3 regions of the Priestia sp. 3CA3 genome follow, and region 2 is predicted to be linked to each of the others. Evidence: predicted binding sites of a transcription regulator. Region 2 holds the regulator's gene; each other region holds the start of a gene.
What was found. Region 2 encodes LexA, which represses DNA repair genes until DNA is damaged. Its sites were predicted from a motif close to CGAACATATGTTCG; they were not measured.
Positions count from the first base shown of each region.

Region 1: the regulator LexA is predicted to act here: its motif matches at 2,010-2,023, upstream of AC1VNJ_RS16955 (YolD-like family protein).
Region 3: the regulator LexA is predicted to act here: its motif matches at 4,083-4,096, upstream of uvrB (excinuclease ABC subunit UvrB).

Region 1 is NZ_JBXENJ010000006.1:103,723-108,860, reverse strand. It holds gene AC1VNJ_RS16965 (beta-ketoacyl-ACP synthase 3) at 1-815, shown strand, start outside; gene AC1VNJ_RS16960 (YitT family protein) at 966-1,805, opposite strand; gene AC1VNJ_RS16955 (YolD-like family protein) at 2,054-2,407, shown strand; gene AC1VNJ_RS16950 (hypothetical protein) at 2,529-2,669, shown strand; gene AC1VNJ_RS16945 (DeoR/GlpR family DNA-binding transcription regulator) at 3,052-3,804, shown strand; gene pfkB (1-phosphofructokinase) at 3,801-4,715, shown strand; gene AC1VNJ_RS16935 (PTS fructose transporter subunit IIABC) at 4,728-5,138, shown strand, end outside.
Region 2 is NZ_JBXENJ010000001.1:803,279-808,416, reverse strand. It holds gene tkt (transketolase) at 1-1,124, opposite strand, end outside; gene AC1VNJ_RS04110 (DUF896 domain-containing protein) at 1,292-1,522, opposite strand; gene AC1VNJ_RS04105 (YneB family resolvase-like protein) at 1,592-2,260, opposite strand; gene yneA (cell division suppressor protein YneA) at 2,314-2,643, opposite strand; gene lexA (transcriptional repressor LexA) at 2,790-3,407, shown strand; gene AC1VNJ_RS04090 (hypothetical protein) at 3,618-5,063, shown strand; gene AC1VNJ_RS04085 (hypothetical protein) at 5,131-5,138, opposite strand, start outside.
Region 3 is NZ_JBXENJ010000007.1:145,615-150,752, forward strand. It holds gene uvrA (excinuclease ABC subunit UvrA) at 1-2,029, opposite strand, end outside; gene uvrB (excinuclease ABC subunit UvrB) at 2,036-4,015, opposite strand; gene AC1VNJ_RS19275 (sigma-54 interaction domain-containing protein) at 4,351-5,138, shown strand, end outside.

The DNA of each region.
Region 1 (5,138 bases), on a different contig from region 2:
CAGTTGAAAATTTGCTCAACCGATATGCTGTAGAAATAGAAGATGTAGATGCAATTATTGTTTCGACAACAACGCCGGATCACTTTTTTCCTAGCGTAGCATGTCAGGTTCAAGATTACTTTCATATTAATCAAGCTGCTGCATTTGATTTAAGTGCCGCATGCGCCGGTTTTACATATGGACTTCACATGGCGAACGGCTTAGTGACGTCGGGATTGCATAAAAAAATTTTAGTTATTGGTGCGGAAGTCATGTCAAAAATTACAGATTATACGGACCGGGCAACATGTGTACTGTTTGGTGATGGAGCGGGAGCGATGCTTGTAGAGTACGACGAGCATAACCCAAGTTTCTTAGGATGTCATTATGGAACGGATGGGAGCGGAGGTATAAATTTATACCGTTCCAATTTATCTGACACTCTTTTAGGAAAAGAAATTAACTCCAGTGGAAATTTAGTTCAAAATGGGCGTGAAGTATACCGCTTTGCTGTCCGAACGATTCCAAAAGGAGTAGAAGCATTGTTAAAGGGTACTTCCATTTCTCTTTCTGATGTAAATTGGTTTATTCCGCACAGTGCAAACCTTCGGATGATTGAAGCTATTTGTGCTAAAACAGGTGTTTCAATGGATAAAACGTTAACGAGTGTGCAATACTGCGGAAATACATCTTCAGCTTCTATTCCGCTTGCTTTAAACGAAGGAATAATGACAGGAAAAGTACAGGATAATGACCTCCTTATTCTCTATGGGTTTGGGGGAGGATTAACGCACTGCGGCTTGTTAATTAAATGGACGTGTAAAGAAAAAAGCTAAAAGGCATCGCCTTTTAGCTTTTTAGGCTTTCATTGAAGCGCTTTTTTATTATCGTTACAAGAAAGTTTTTTCTTTTTATAACAGCAGGTTTACTGTATTTTCAGCGCAAACATATATAATAGAAAAAACCCGCTTTTTTACAGCGGGTTTTTAGCTGGCTTTTGGAATAGTAAAACCTACTCCAAAGACGTCTCGCACATCGTGGACAACCACAAAAGCCTGTTCATCGACTTTATGAATAATGCGCTTTAACTCTAATAGTTCTTGTTTGTTCACAACTACGTACAATACGTCTTTTGCTTCTTTTGTATAGCTTCCATGAGCAGAAAAGACAGTGACGCCTCGCTGCATCTTTTTGTTAACTTGTTCGGCTACTTCAGCTGAACGGTGTGAAATAATAGTGATTGCTTTGCGGGGGTTAAGTCCTTCAATAATATAATCAAGCACCTTTGTTCCGATATAAAGAGAAATAACCGTGTACATCGTCTTTTCTCCACCGATGACAAAATAGGCGCTTGCTACAACTAATAAATCAATTGCTAGCATCGTTTTGCTAATATTCCAGTCTAGATATTGATTAGCTAAGCGGGCGATAACTGCCGAGCCTCCGGAAGTTCCGCCACCTCTAAACACAAGCCCGAGTCCTACACCGGCTAAAATACCAGCAAAAATAGCCCCCAGTAGCGTATCGTCAAGAGGATTTCCCAGTCCTTCAGTTATATGTAGGAATAGAGATGTGAAAATAATACATATAATTGTGTAAGCAATCACACGTTTGTGAAGCAATTTGTATCCGATCAGTACCAGCAAACCGTTTAATATAAAGTTTGTGATACCAGGAGACCAGCCTAGTACATAATAGGTAATCATTGTTACACCGGTTACGCCGCCTTCTGCTAATTCATTTGGAATAGCAAAATAATTAATGGCCAGTGCGAAAATGAGGCTTCCTAGAATAATGAGGATAATTTCTTTTATTTTATTGATCATGAACGTTACCTCCAATCATCAAAAACTCCGAAAACACAGTCATGACAATGTATTATACCAACTCTAGAGGCTGAATTAAAGATGGGATATTATTATTTTTCAAAAAATCAATTTCTGCTATCAACATAAAATCTTTTGACAGTTTTTATGGAGTATGAAAAAATGAATTGTTTGCTTTTATTTTGATTAAAAAGTTTTGCAATGAGAATGTTCGTTCGGTAAAATAGAAGCAAGAGTCAAGGGGGAGAATGAACGTGTATCAAGATGAATTAAAACAGTATGCGAAGTTAGTAATGCCTGAGCATTTAGAGAAAATGAAGAAAATGTACAGTCCCGAGGCGCATAAGCAGTCTTTAGGGTTGAAAAAAGAAAAGATTGAGCATATTGAAAATGTCATTATGAACAGTTACTCGGAGCATCATCCAGTAACCCTTCACGTCTATGAAGCAGGACATATTCAAAGATATGAACGAGTGACAATCGATAAAGTTTCTCTGCAGTCGAATACGCTGATGGTGACAGGGCCTTGTTATACATATTCGATTCGAGCGGATGCAGTAATTGAAGCAGATGTATGGAAAGATGAAAGCTACTCTAGCTAAGAGTAGCTTTTTTGTTGAATTTGTATCTTTTTTTTAACGCTTGCATACAATACATAAAAGCATATTCTGCGAGTAGTCACTTTTAGCTACTAGGAAATTTTGATTAAAGAAGGGATATTGTATGCAAAATGAAAAAACTCAAGTAAGAGAAATTGAATTAACGCAGTTCATTAAGAAAAGACTCGTTCGTTTTATCTCAAGTTTGGCTATTTCTTCTGCCCTTGCTTCTATATTATATATGCTTCTGTTTTTATTTAAATGATGGGTCACTTTGAGTTGTCCAAAAAGGTGGACAACTTTTTTGATGTATAGGCTCTCATTAAAACAGGACAAGCTAAACATAATTCAGTCAAGAGAAATTAAATCGGTCAAGAAATAGTCAAAAACAGTCATAGCTAATTAGTTGTAAGAAAACCTTTACATATAATGAGAAAAGTAGACAAATTCTTGAATTACCAGCTTATTTCCTTTTGTATAAACTAGTATCAAAACAAATGCAAATCTAATTGTTCGTTCAAAAAACTTTATTTTGTAATTAAAAAAATGAATGTTTTTGATTTTTTATGATTGATTTTGAATGTAAACCGTGATAAAGTAAGTACATGAAATAAATGAAAACGCTTTTTTGAAAAAGGAGCTAGAACATGTTAACGCCGGAGAGACATCAACTAATCTTAAAACTTTTAAAAGAGAAAGAACTTGTAAAAGTGCAAGAGTTTATCGAAGTTACAGGCGCTTCGGAATCCACAATTAGAAGAGACTTAAGTCAACTAGAAGAAGAGCAAATGCTCAAACGTGTTCACGGTGGCGCTTCGCTTATTCGCAGTAAACGAATCGAACTGAGCGTTATCGAAAAATCTGCTAAAAATATTCAAGATAAACGAAACATTGCAGAGTATGCGGCTTCCATTATAAATGAAGGTGACTGTATTTTTTTAGATGCAGGAACTACAACGTATGAAATGATTCCTTTTTTGAAGCAAAAAGATGTAGTTGTCGTGACAAATGGTTTAATGCATTTAAACCCGATGCTAGAACAAGGTATCACCCTCTATTTGATTGGAGGATCTGTTAAACATAAAACGGGCGCTTTAATTGGCAATGGAGCTCTTTTAAGTCTTGAGCAGTATCGTTTTGATAAGTGCTTTATGGGAGCGAATGGGATTCATCATCAATATGGATATACAACTCCTGATCCAGAAGAAGCATTGATCAAGCAAACGGCAATCAAGCTTTCTAGAGAATCTTATATTTTATCAGATTCTACTAAGTTTTTTGAAACAAGTTTTGCGAAAATAGCCGATTTACATGAAGCAAAAATTATAACAAATGACGTACCTAGTGATGTACTTATACAGTATGCAAACAAAACAGACATAAAGGTTGTGAAATCATGATTTATACATGTACGTTGAACCCATCCGTTGATTACGTAGTACATGTTTCAGCATTCGAAGAAGGCGGACTTAACCGCACAACGAATGAAGCCAAGTTTCCAGGAGGGAAAGGCATTAACGTCTCTCGCGTTTTAAAGCGATTAGATGTTGATAATAAAGCTCTCGGTTTTGTAGCCGGCTTTACAGGAACCTATATCGAAGACTACTTAAAAGCGGAGAATATTGAAACAGCTTTTACAAGAGTTGATGGAGATACCCGCATTAACGTAAAGTTAAAAACGGAAAAAGAAACAGAAATTAACGGTCAAGGGCCTGCTATTACAGACGAAGCGCTTCAGTCTTTATTGACTCAAGTAAAGCAAATGACTGAAGGCGATATCTTCGTATTAGCAGGAAGTATACCGAAAACGCTTCCAAGTTCTGTGTATGAAACGTTAACGGAACTAGCAGCAGCGAACGGAGTAAAAGTAGTAGTAGATGCAAGTGGAAAAACCTTGCTAGACGTCGTGTCTCACAAGCCGTTTTTTATCAAACCAAATCATCATGAACTTGCAGAATTGTTTGATGTAGAAGTAAACAGTGCAGAAGATGCGCTAGTATACGGTAAAAAGCTTGTGGAACAAGGAGCGCAAAACGTCGTTGTATCCATGGCAGGCGATGGAGCACTTCTTATTAACGAAAGCGGTGTCTACAGTGCCACAGTCCCTAAAGGAACAGTGAAAAATTCTGTTGGAGCTGGCGATTCACTTGTAGCTGGATTTATTGCTTCTTATGTAAAGCAAGGGGATTTATTAGAAGCCTTTCAAACAGGAGTTGCTTCAGGAAGTGCCACAGCATTCTCACTTGAATTATGTACAGCAGAAGATGTAAAGACGCTTCGTGAACAAGTGTCAATCACAAAGGTAGAGTAGGGGGAACCGAGAATGAGAATTACAGAACTATTAAAAAAAGATACAATCATTCTTGATTTAAAAAGCACGTCAAAAGCTGATGTTATTGATGAGTTAGTTGGAAAATTAGACGAAGCTGGTCGCTTAAGCGACCGAGCTGGCTATAAAGAAGCAATTTTAAATCGTGAATCTCAAAGTACAACGGGAATTGGGGAAGGCATTGCCATTCCGCATGCAAAAACAAGCTCGGTAAAAACACCGGCCATTGCATTTGGACGCACAACAGAAGGTATTGATTATGAATCATTAGACGGACAGCCTGCACATTTATTCTTCATGATTGCAGCGAGTGAAGGCGCGAATAATGCTCACTTAGAAACATTATCTCGTTTGTCTACGTTATTAATGGACGAATCGTTCCGAAAAACGTTGCTAACAGCATCA
Region 2 (5,138 bases):
AATTGAGGTACAGCTTGTGCTACTGCGTTTAATACTTCTCCAGAAGAAGCACGGCTAGCTAAGCTTGAACCCGTTTCGTATGCTGGAAGCGTTTCTTCCCAGCCTTCCGGTAACTTTCCTTCTACTGCTAGTTCAAATTGACGACCTAGTTCAGGATATTTTTCTTTATACTGTGCAAATACATCGTTCCATTCGTTTTCTTTCTTTTGGCCATCTTCAGCAATTGTAGCTTTGAAGTGAGCATACACTTCTTCTGGCACATAGAAATCTTCTTCAAATGTCCATGCATAAGCTTCTTTTGTTAATTTTGTTTCATCGGAACCTAATGGAGAACCGTGCACGCCAGAAGTACCCGCGTGATTTGGAGAACCAAATCCGATTGTTGTTTTTACTTCAATTAACGTTGGGCGTGTTAAATCGCCTTTTGCTTCTTCAATTGCGTTTGCAATCGCTGTCAAGTCATTGCCGTCTTCAACGCGGATTACTTGCCATCCGTAAGCCTTGAAACGATCTTCTACGTTCTCAGAGAACGAGCGATCTAAATCTCCGTCTAAAGAAATATCATTTGAATCGTATAAAACAACTAAGCGTCCTAATTTTAAGTGCGCCGCTAATGAAGCTGCTTCAGCAGATACACCTTCCATTAAGTCTCCGTCACCACAAATACCATACGTAAAGTGGTCTACAATTTCTAAACCTTCTTTGTTGTATGTTTCAGCTAAATGACGTTCTGCCATTGCTTTACCAACAGCCATTGCAATACCTTGTCCTAGTGGACCAGTTGTTGCATCAATACCTGCTGTATGACCGAACTCTGGATGACCTGGTGTTTTACTTCCCCATTGACGGAAGTTTTTAAGGTCTTCAATTGATAAGTCATATCCAGCTAAATGAAGCAAGCTGTATAATAGTGCCGATCCGTGTCCTGCTGATAATACAAAGCGGTCACGGTTGAACCAGTTTGGGTTCTTTGGATTGATGTTCATGAATTTTGTCCACAATGTATATGCCATTGGAGCAGCTCCCATTGGCATACCTGGGTGACCTGAATTTGCTTTTTCAATCGCATCGATTGATAAAGTACGAATTGTTGCAATCGAAAGATCTTCAATACGTTGTGTCATACTCTTCATTCCTTTCAAAACTATGTACATATGTTATCATACTAATGATTTGCTTATTTGTACAATACTTGAACCAAAAAAATTTTCACTTTTACAGTTTTTGTGTGCCTTATTAAAAATATACAAAAAACTAGAGGGAACTCTCCCTCTAGTTTTACTAGAACGTCTTAGTGAAGACGCTTCTTTTTACTCTCTTTTAACTTCTTAGGCGTAACATCTTTACCTTCCTCGTCCACGACTTTAATCGTATGAAGGTGGTTTGTCATAGATTGTCGGAAAACTTTTAAATATTCCTGACGTAGCTCTTGCTGTTCTTTCGCTTCAGATTCTGTCAGACCTTCAGCCTTTGCCTTTTTTGAAAGAGCATTAATACGAGCAAGTTTATCTTTTGATAGCATATAAAACCTATCTCCTTATAATCAATAATTAAAATTACCGAACCGTTCCGGCAACATGTAGTCATCTTACTAAATCTCTTTCGTTTTATCAAGAGATTGAGCACTCTTTTGATACTCTTGATAGCGACGATGTACCGTTGCTTTTGAAATATTATAACCAAAACCTTTTAGCGTAACTGAAATTTCAGCAAAGGTTAAGCCGTTATGACGAAGGCGCACAATTTCTTCAATCGGCGCTTCTTTTTTTTCTCTTCCTGAGTTAACTCCTTGATTTTTTAAATTTTGCTGCGGACGATAACCGTTTTCTACGGCTCTTTTCATTCCTCTTTTAATTTTAGCATTATGTAATTTCCGCTGATGCTCTTCCACTAAGCTAATAATATCTAACACCATCGAATCAGATTCTGAAAGCTGAAGCTGACCTTGATGACTAATCGTATAGATCGTAGCATTTTCTTTGTGAAAAGCATGAAGAAGCGCAATTCGGGCATTTCCTCTGCCTAATCGCGTTTCGTCTTGAATGAGCAGCACAGATATTTTTTCTTCTTTCATTGTATGAAGAACATCCAATATACCCTCTCTGTCTACGTCATATCCGCTTGCCTTTTCCATTACGACCTTTTTTACGTTTAGATGGTGAAGATCAGCAAGCTTTTTTAATTCTTCTTGCTGGCGCTGTAAAGATGTTTCTTGGGTTTTTTTATCCGTACTTACACGGCAATAAATAATGGCGTCCACTTTTATCACAACCTTTTCGGCTTCTAACAATATTCAGGAACGGCCGTTACACACTACTGTTCAATTGCCACTTGATTATGTAACTCTTTTTTTAAAACAGGAATATATAATTTATCTCCAGGAGATAAAGACTGGGCAGTGTCTGAGTTTAGATCATTGACGTCTTCAACCCATTTGACAAATTCATTGGTGGTCAAATGATGGTGATTATGATACTTGTTGGACAAGTCCCAAAGCGTATCTCCTTTTGTAATAGTAACCGTTGAATATTTGTCTAAATCTACTTTATCCGCTCCTAAAACCAGCGTCAATACATATGTAAGTGCAGCGATAACTGCAAAAAAAATAGCGTAATGTTTCATAGAATGTAAGAATTGGTGCATATTATGATCCCCCTATCAGAATATATGTTCTTATTTTATTGAGAACATTTGTTTCTGTCAATGGAATTCTTCGAACTTATGTTTGTATATTGACACATCACGTGGTATAATTCACCTAAAGAATAGCTAAAATCGAGGTGAAAAATATGAAGCTATCAAAACGTCAACAAGACATACTAGATTTTATTAAGCACGAAGTAAAATTAAAAGGTTATCCGCCTTCTGTTCGTGAGATTGGGGAAGCGGTGGGATTAGCCTCTAGCTCCACTGTACACGGGCATTTAGCTCGTTTAGAAAGTAAAGGGTTAATTCGCAGAGATCCAACAAAACCAAGAGCAATCGAAGTTCTTCAACTAGACGAAGTAAACATCCCTAAAAGCAACGTCATTAATGTTCCTGTTATCGGTAAAGTAACAGCGGGTCTTCCTATAACAGCCGTTGAAAATGTGGAAGAATATTTCCCTCTTCCAGATAAATTCGTTTCTCCAGATGATCATGTATTTATGCTTGAAATTATGGGAGAAAGTATGATTGAAGCAGGTATTCTAGATGGCGATATGGTAATCGTACGTCAGCAGCAAACTGCTAATAACGGAGATATTGTGGTCGCTATGACCGAGGACAACGAAGCAACGGTAAAACGTTTCTTTAAAGAAGAAAATTTCGTTCGTTTACAGCCTGAAAATTCAACGATGGCGCCTATTATTCTTCGCCACGTAACGATTTTAGGAAAAGTCACTGGTGTATATCGTACGATTCACTAATTACACACTATACGTAAAACCAACTAATCATGATGTTAGTTGGTTTTTTTACGTTTGTTTTCTAAAAAAATTGGCATATTATAAATGATACGTCGAATCATTACAGGCGGGTAGAGCGGTTTTTATAAAGCCTGTTTTACCTTTTACTTTCTGTCTGCATTTTTTCGACTCTCAAAAAAAATACAACCGACCATAAGAAGGATGTAGTTTATGACCAATACACCAAGGAAAACAGAACCATTTCAAACTATTATGCCTACCAAAGCAATGAACATGTTTCTTTTTCCTTTTTCCTTTGATCGAAAAAATAAAGAGCAGCTTGTTCATGCACTAGAAGCAAATATGTTTGAGTTTTTTTCCATTCAAAACAAACGTGTAGAAAAAGAATACTACGGAGAACAGTATTACGTATCTCATGATAGCTTAGATCAATATTTTCTTCCTTACATTGAATGTATTCTATTTCCTGATTCATGCGAAAAAGAAGGCTTGCTTCGATTTTCAAAAAAAATAGACCATACCGTTACGCTAGAAACTTCCTCCACCACCGTGTCTAGCAACGTGCTGTCTGTGGATGTTTTTTTATGTCCTTTTGAAATTGGCGTCATGACCATTCGCACTGAGATGAGTCATAATCATTACACCTATGATGACATTTTAGAATTCATGAATCATTTTCGTGTATTAGAACCGAAGCTTGCTGAAGAGCATGGATCCACCATTACCTATGAACATCATCGCTATAGCAAAGTACAGGATTATATTTTTTCACAGCTCGCGCCATTTTTGAACGAACACATCAAAAAAGAAGCGACGCGTGAACAGCACATCGGGAGTCTTCCTTATTTTATCGATGAACGGATGTTTGTATTAAGTTATGTAACGGTAAATCAAGAGCAAGAGATTAACTCCACAACTTTATTTCGTACTGGGCAGCTAAATAGCTATACGCCTGACGGGAAACCGTTTATCTCTGCACACAACCATGAGTATATTAAAACGTATAATACCAAACACGTGTATTCCAGATGGGCTCCTGAAACCTATTACGTTATAACAGACCATGTGTTTTCGTGTATTTCTAAATCGACAGACTCTAAAACGGATCAGCTTTTGATGAATCATCTATTTGGCCAACATTACTATAATTTATTTTTGCATTTTTTCTATAAAATCGTGTTGCTAAAACTATCCTATGAGTATTCTCAGCTCACGTTTCATAAAAATTCAGAGGGCATCGAGCGACTAATTCGCTCTATTACTGTATTTTCAGGTAAATATTTATTTTTAGAAATTAGCTCTCGCACGGAAGGTCAAGAGTTTTCTGAGCTCTTAAAAAAAATCTTCCACATCAATTCTCTTTATCAAGAAGTCAAAGAAACCCTTGGTACTTTGTATCAAAATCAAGAGAAAATTGCGGCCAAGCGTCACAATTACTTATTATTAATTTTAACGATTTATACCGTTCTTTCCGGTATTTACGGAATGAATTTAGTTATTAGCAAGCTAAAGGGAAACATCCATTGGGATAGTATGAAGCAGTTTTCTATCTTTGAATATATCGCTTTAATAGTAGCTTTATCAGGAATTCTGATCAGCATTAGTCTCGGAGTGAGTTCTCTATGGAATTTATTAAAAGATCGATTTAAAACATAAAAGCTGTTCGCATCAGAAAATACATTATAAAAAAGAAGAGATTGAGACATAACTAAATCAAGCAAGTCTAAAGGG
Region 3 (5,138 bases), on a different contig from region 2:
CTTTGATTTCTTTATGTTCTCCTGCTTTGCTTTTTGCTTTATGCAGCTTTTGCGCCAATGATTTGTGAAGGATATCATTTACAAGCGTACTCTTACCTGATCCAGATACACCTGTAACAGCTGTGAATACACCTAACGGAAGCTTTGCTTTTACATTTTTCAAATTGTTTTCTTTTGCTCCTATAATTTCAATCATCCGATCTTTATCTATCGAACGTCTTTCGGCTGGAAGTGGAATAAACTTCTCTCCTGATAGATATTGACCCGTTAAGGAATTTTCATCATCCATCACTTCCTGAGGCGTGCCTTGAGAAACAACGGCACCCCCGTGTACGCCGGCTCCTGGTCCGATATCAATTAAATAATCAGCTGCCATCATCGTATCTTCATCATGCTCTACAACAATCAACGTATTTCCAATATCGCGCATGTCTTGCATTGTGCGAATTAAGCGATCGTTGTCACGTTGATGAAGACCGATAGAAGGTTCATCTAAAATATAAAGAACCCCCGTCAAACGAGAACCGATTTGAGTAGCCAAGCGAATGCGCTGCGCTTCCCCTCCTGAAAGAGTTCCAGCAGAGCGGTTCAATGTTAAGTAATCAAGTCCCACGTTAATGAGAAAGCTTAGACGCTCACGAATTTCACGCAGTATCATATCCGCAATCTTCATGTCTTTTTCAGATAAACTGAGACTTTCAAAAAAGTCATATGCTTCTTTTACTGAAAAGCGTGTTGTATCTCCTATATGCTTTTCGTCAATAAGCACCGCTAAGCTTTCGCGTTTTAAACGATTTCCTTTACATTTTGGACAAGCTTGCTGAGCCATGTATTTTTCCATTTGCTCACGGATATAATCAGAACTTGTTTCATGATAACGGCGTTCTACGTTCCGAAGCACACCTTCAAATTCGATATGATTTTCTCTTACTTGGCCAAAATCATTTTCATAGCGAAAGTAAATTTTTTCTTTACCGCTGCCATATAATACTTTATCAAATAAATGTTCCGGGATATCTCGAACCGGCACATCCATGTCGATGCCGTAATGTGTACATACGGCTTCAAGCAGCTGCGGATAGTATTGAGAACTTGTTGGCTCCCAAGGTGCAATTGCGTGCTGATGAAGTGTTAAGTCATAGTTAGGAATCACTAAATCTTTATCCACTTCCAATTTCGTTCCTAACCCGTCACACGTTGGACACGCCCCGTACGGACTATTAAATGAAAACATGCGGGGCTCAAGTTCTCCAATGGAGAAGCCACATTTTGGACAAGCATGATGCTCGCTAAAAAGTAATTCTTCCTCACCTATTACATCAATAATTACTTTCCCATCTCCAAGGCGAAGAGCTGATTCCAAAGAGTCCGACAAACGAGCGGCTACACCTTCTTTGACAACAACGCGATCAATCACTACTTCAATGGAGTGCTTTTTGTTTTTTTCCAGTTCAATTTCTTCTGTTATTTCACGCATTTCTCCGTCTACTCGAATGCGAACGTACCCTTCCTTTTTAATATCTTCTAATACTTTTACATGGGTGCCTTTTCGGCCAGATACCACAGGGGCCAGTACTTGAAGTTTTGTACGTTCAGGGTACTCTAAAATTCTATCTACCATTTGCTCAATCGTTTGAGACGTAATTTCAATTCCATGATTAGGACAAATCGGCTTTCCTACACGAGCAAACAAAAGGCGCAAATAGTCATAGATTTCGGTCACAGTTCCGACGGTTGAACGAGGGTTTCGGCTCGTTGTTTTTTGATCGATTGAAATAGCAGGCGACAATCCTTCGATCGAATCTACATCTGGCTTATCCATTTGACCTAAAAACTGTCTTGCATACGCCGAAAGTGACTCGACATAACGTCTTTGTCCTTCAGCATAGATTGTATCGAAAGCTAAAGAAGATTTACCAGAACCTGACAACCCTGTTAATACCACTAATTTGTCTCGCGGGATTTCAATATCGATATTTTTCAAATTGTGGGCTCGTGCACCTTTTACCACGATTTTTTCCATCGCCATGTTTTATCACCCTTCCGCTTTTAATTCTAGAATCAAGTCACGAAGCTCAGCTGCGCGTTCAAAGTTAAGCGCTTTGGCTGCTTCTTTCATTTCTTGTTCCATTTCTTCTACGAGCTTTGCTTTTTCTTTTTTATTGAGTTTATCAAATGCCGGTGCTTCTTCATACGTTTCTGTATCTTCTGCTACTACTGTTGCACGAATTGAGCCTCGAACTTCTTTTTGAATCGTTGTCGGTGTAATACCATGCTCTTCGTTGTAAGCTTCTTGAATACTTCTACGACGCTTGGTCTCATTGATAGCAATGTCCATAGAGTTTGTGATGCGATCTGCATACATAATGACATGTCCATTAGCATTTCGAGCAGCACGTCCAATGGTTTGAATAAGCGATCGTTCTGAACGCAAGAATCCTTCTTTGTCCGCATCTAATATGGTTACTAACGAAACTTCTGGAATATCTAAACCTTCACGAAGTAAGTTAATCCCTATGAGCACATCATATTTTCCAAGCCGCAGCTCTCGGATAATTTCAATACGCTCGAGCGTCTTCACCTCAGAGTGAAGATATTGAACTTTAATGCCAATTTCTTTTAAGTAGTTCGTTAAATCCTCAGACATTTTCTTTGTTAACGTCGTGACGAGCACTCGTTCATTTCGCTTAATCCGGTCGTGAATTTCTCCAATTAAATCATCAATCTGCCCTTCAATTGGTCGAACTTCAATATTTGGATCTAATAATCCCGTTGGACGGATAATTTGTTCAATCACCTCAGGCGCCTTCTCAAGTTCGTAAGGACCTGGTGTTGCTGAAACATGGACGATTTGTTTAATATGCTGTTCAAATTCATCAAATTTAAGCGGACGGTTATCTAATGCAGACGGCAAGCGGAAACCATGGTCCACCAACACTTGTTTACGCGCTTGGTCTCCATTATACATTCCTCTAACTTGAGGAATGGTAACGTGGGATTCATCCACCACAAGAAGGAAATCTTCCGGGAAGAAATCCAGCAGTGTATAAGGTGTAGAACCAGCCGGACGAAGCGTTAAATGACGAGAGTAATTCTCGATTCCTGAACAAAATCCCATTTCTCTCATCATTTCTAGGTCGTAGCGAGTGCGCTGCTCCAAGCGCTGCGCTTCTAAAAGCTTTCCTGCTTCTTTTAACTTCTCTAGCTGTTCTTCTAGTTCTTTTTCAATGTTTTGAATGGCCACACGCATTTTTTCTTCCCTCGTGACGAAGTGAGATGCCGGGAAGATAGCCACGTGTTCACGATCTCCAATAATTTCTCCTGTTAAGGCGTCGACTTCGCGAATGCGGTCAATTTCATCCCCGAAAAATTCCACGCGAATACAGTGTTCATCTCGAGACACAGGAAAAATCTCAACAACATCACCGCGAACGCGGAACGTTCCACGCTTGAAGTCAATATCGTTTCTTTCGTACTGTACATCCACTAGCGTACGAAGCAGCTGATTGCGTTCTTTTTCCATTCCTACTCGAAGAGATACGACCATTTCTTTGTATTCTTCCGGAGACCCTAATCCATAAATACAGGATACGCTGGCAATAATAATGACATCTTTTCGTTCAAAAAGAGCAGAAGTTGCCGAGTGACGAAGTTTATCAATCTCGTCATTAATGCTTGCATCTTTTTCAATAAATGTATCTGTTTGAGGTACATAAGCTTCAGGCTGATAGTAATCATAGTAACTGACAAAGTATTCGACTGCATTATTAGGAAAAAACTCTTTAAACTCACTGTACAATTGACCAGCAAGCGTTTTGTTATGAGCCATAATTAATGTTGGCTTATTTATTTCCTTAATAACATTAGACATAGTGAAGGTTTTTCCCGTTCCTGTAGCACCTAATAATACTTGATGCTGCTTACCTTCTTTAATTCCTTTCACAATCTTTTCAATTGCCTTTGGCTGATCACCTTGCGGTTGATATGGGGATACTAATTCAAACTGATCTTTCAAATGAAGGCCTCCGTTTCTATTTTCTTGTTTTATCTATTTTTATTACGATATGTAAAAACCGAAAACACGAACTGATATTCGTATTTTATCACTTTATACTCATAAATGAAACTAATGAGTATTAATCTTATATAGTGTTTGTTTGTTTTGATTTTTTACCCTGTTACTTTATTACCCACTAAATTCTTATACTACCCTTTTCGAGGGGAATACAACTCTTTAGATGAAAGCAATAAAAGAAAGTAAGCTGCCTAATTGTTTGAAAAAGATAGGCTTTTGCGCCAATTTCTAAATTATGATACAGTATAAAAAATATGTACTGAGAGGGGTTTAGTATGGCAAGCGTTGATCAAGTTCTTATAAATAACTCCTTTATAACAGTTGAAGAATCAACTTCTTTAGCTAAAGTGAAATCTGAACTTTCCAACTATGATTTCGTTGTAGTCACAGCAAGTACCTTTTATGTAATACAAAAAGATGAACGATACCTTTTAACAGGTCATGACGAGGCATCGTCCATTAAAAAAGTAATAGCGGACACAAATTGGCCTTCATCTTCTACTTCTACGTTAGCCAATTTACAAGCCAACACAAACTGGAATAGACCAGTCCTCATTCAAGCAGAAAACCAAGAAACCACAATAGGACTTGTAACACCTTCACAGTGGATTACACATTTGCATAGCCAAAACGAGATATTAGCTTCCTATTTTGATACATTGGCAGAAACCATTAATGATGCAGTGACAGCGGTCGATCATGAAGGAAATGTAATCTTGTGGAATACTGCTGCGGAACATACGTATAAGATTCAGAGAGATGATATTATTGGTAGAAAAATCGGAGAGCATTTTAAAGATGAATCCATCATTCTACATACGATTCTAAATGAAGGGCGTCCTGTGCGCGGAACGTATCATCGTCCTAATGAACAAACTCACGTGCTCATCAATGCATCTCCTATTATAAGAAACAACCGAGTCATAGGTGGAGTCGCAACCGAACATGACATTACCAATATTGTAAGACTAAATGAAGAAATTGATGTATCTCTTCTCATTCCGAAAGATAATCCATTTTCTTCTTTTGCGGGTATCAGTCCTGAAATTAAGCAAGCCGTTGA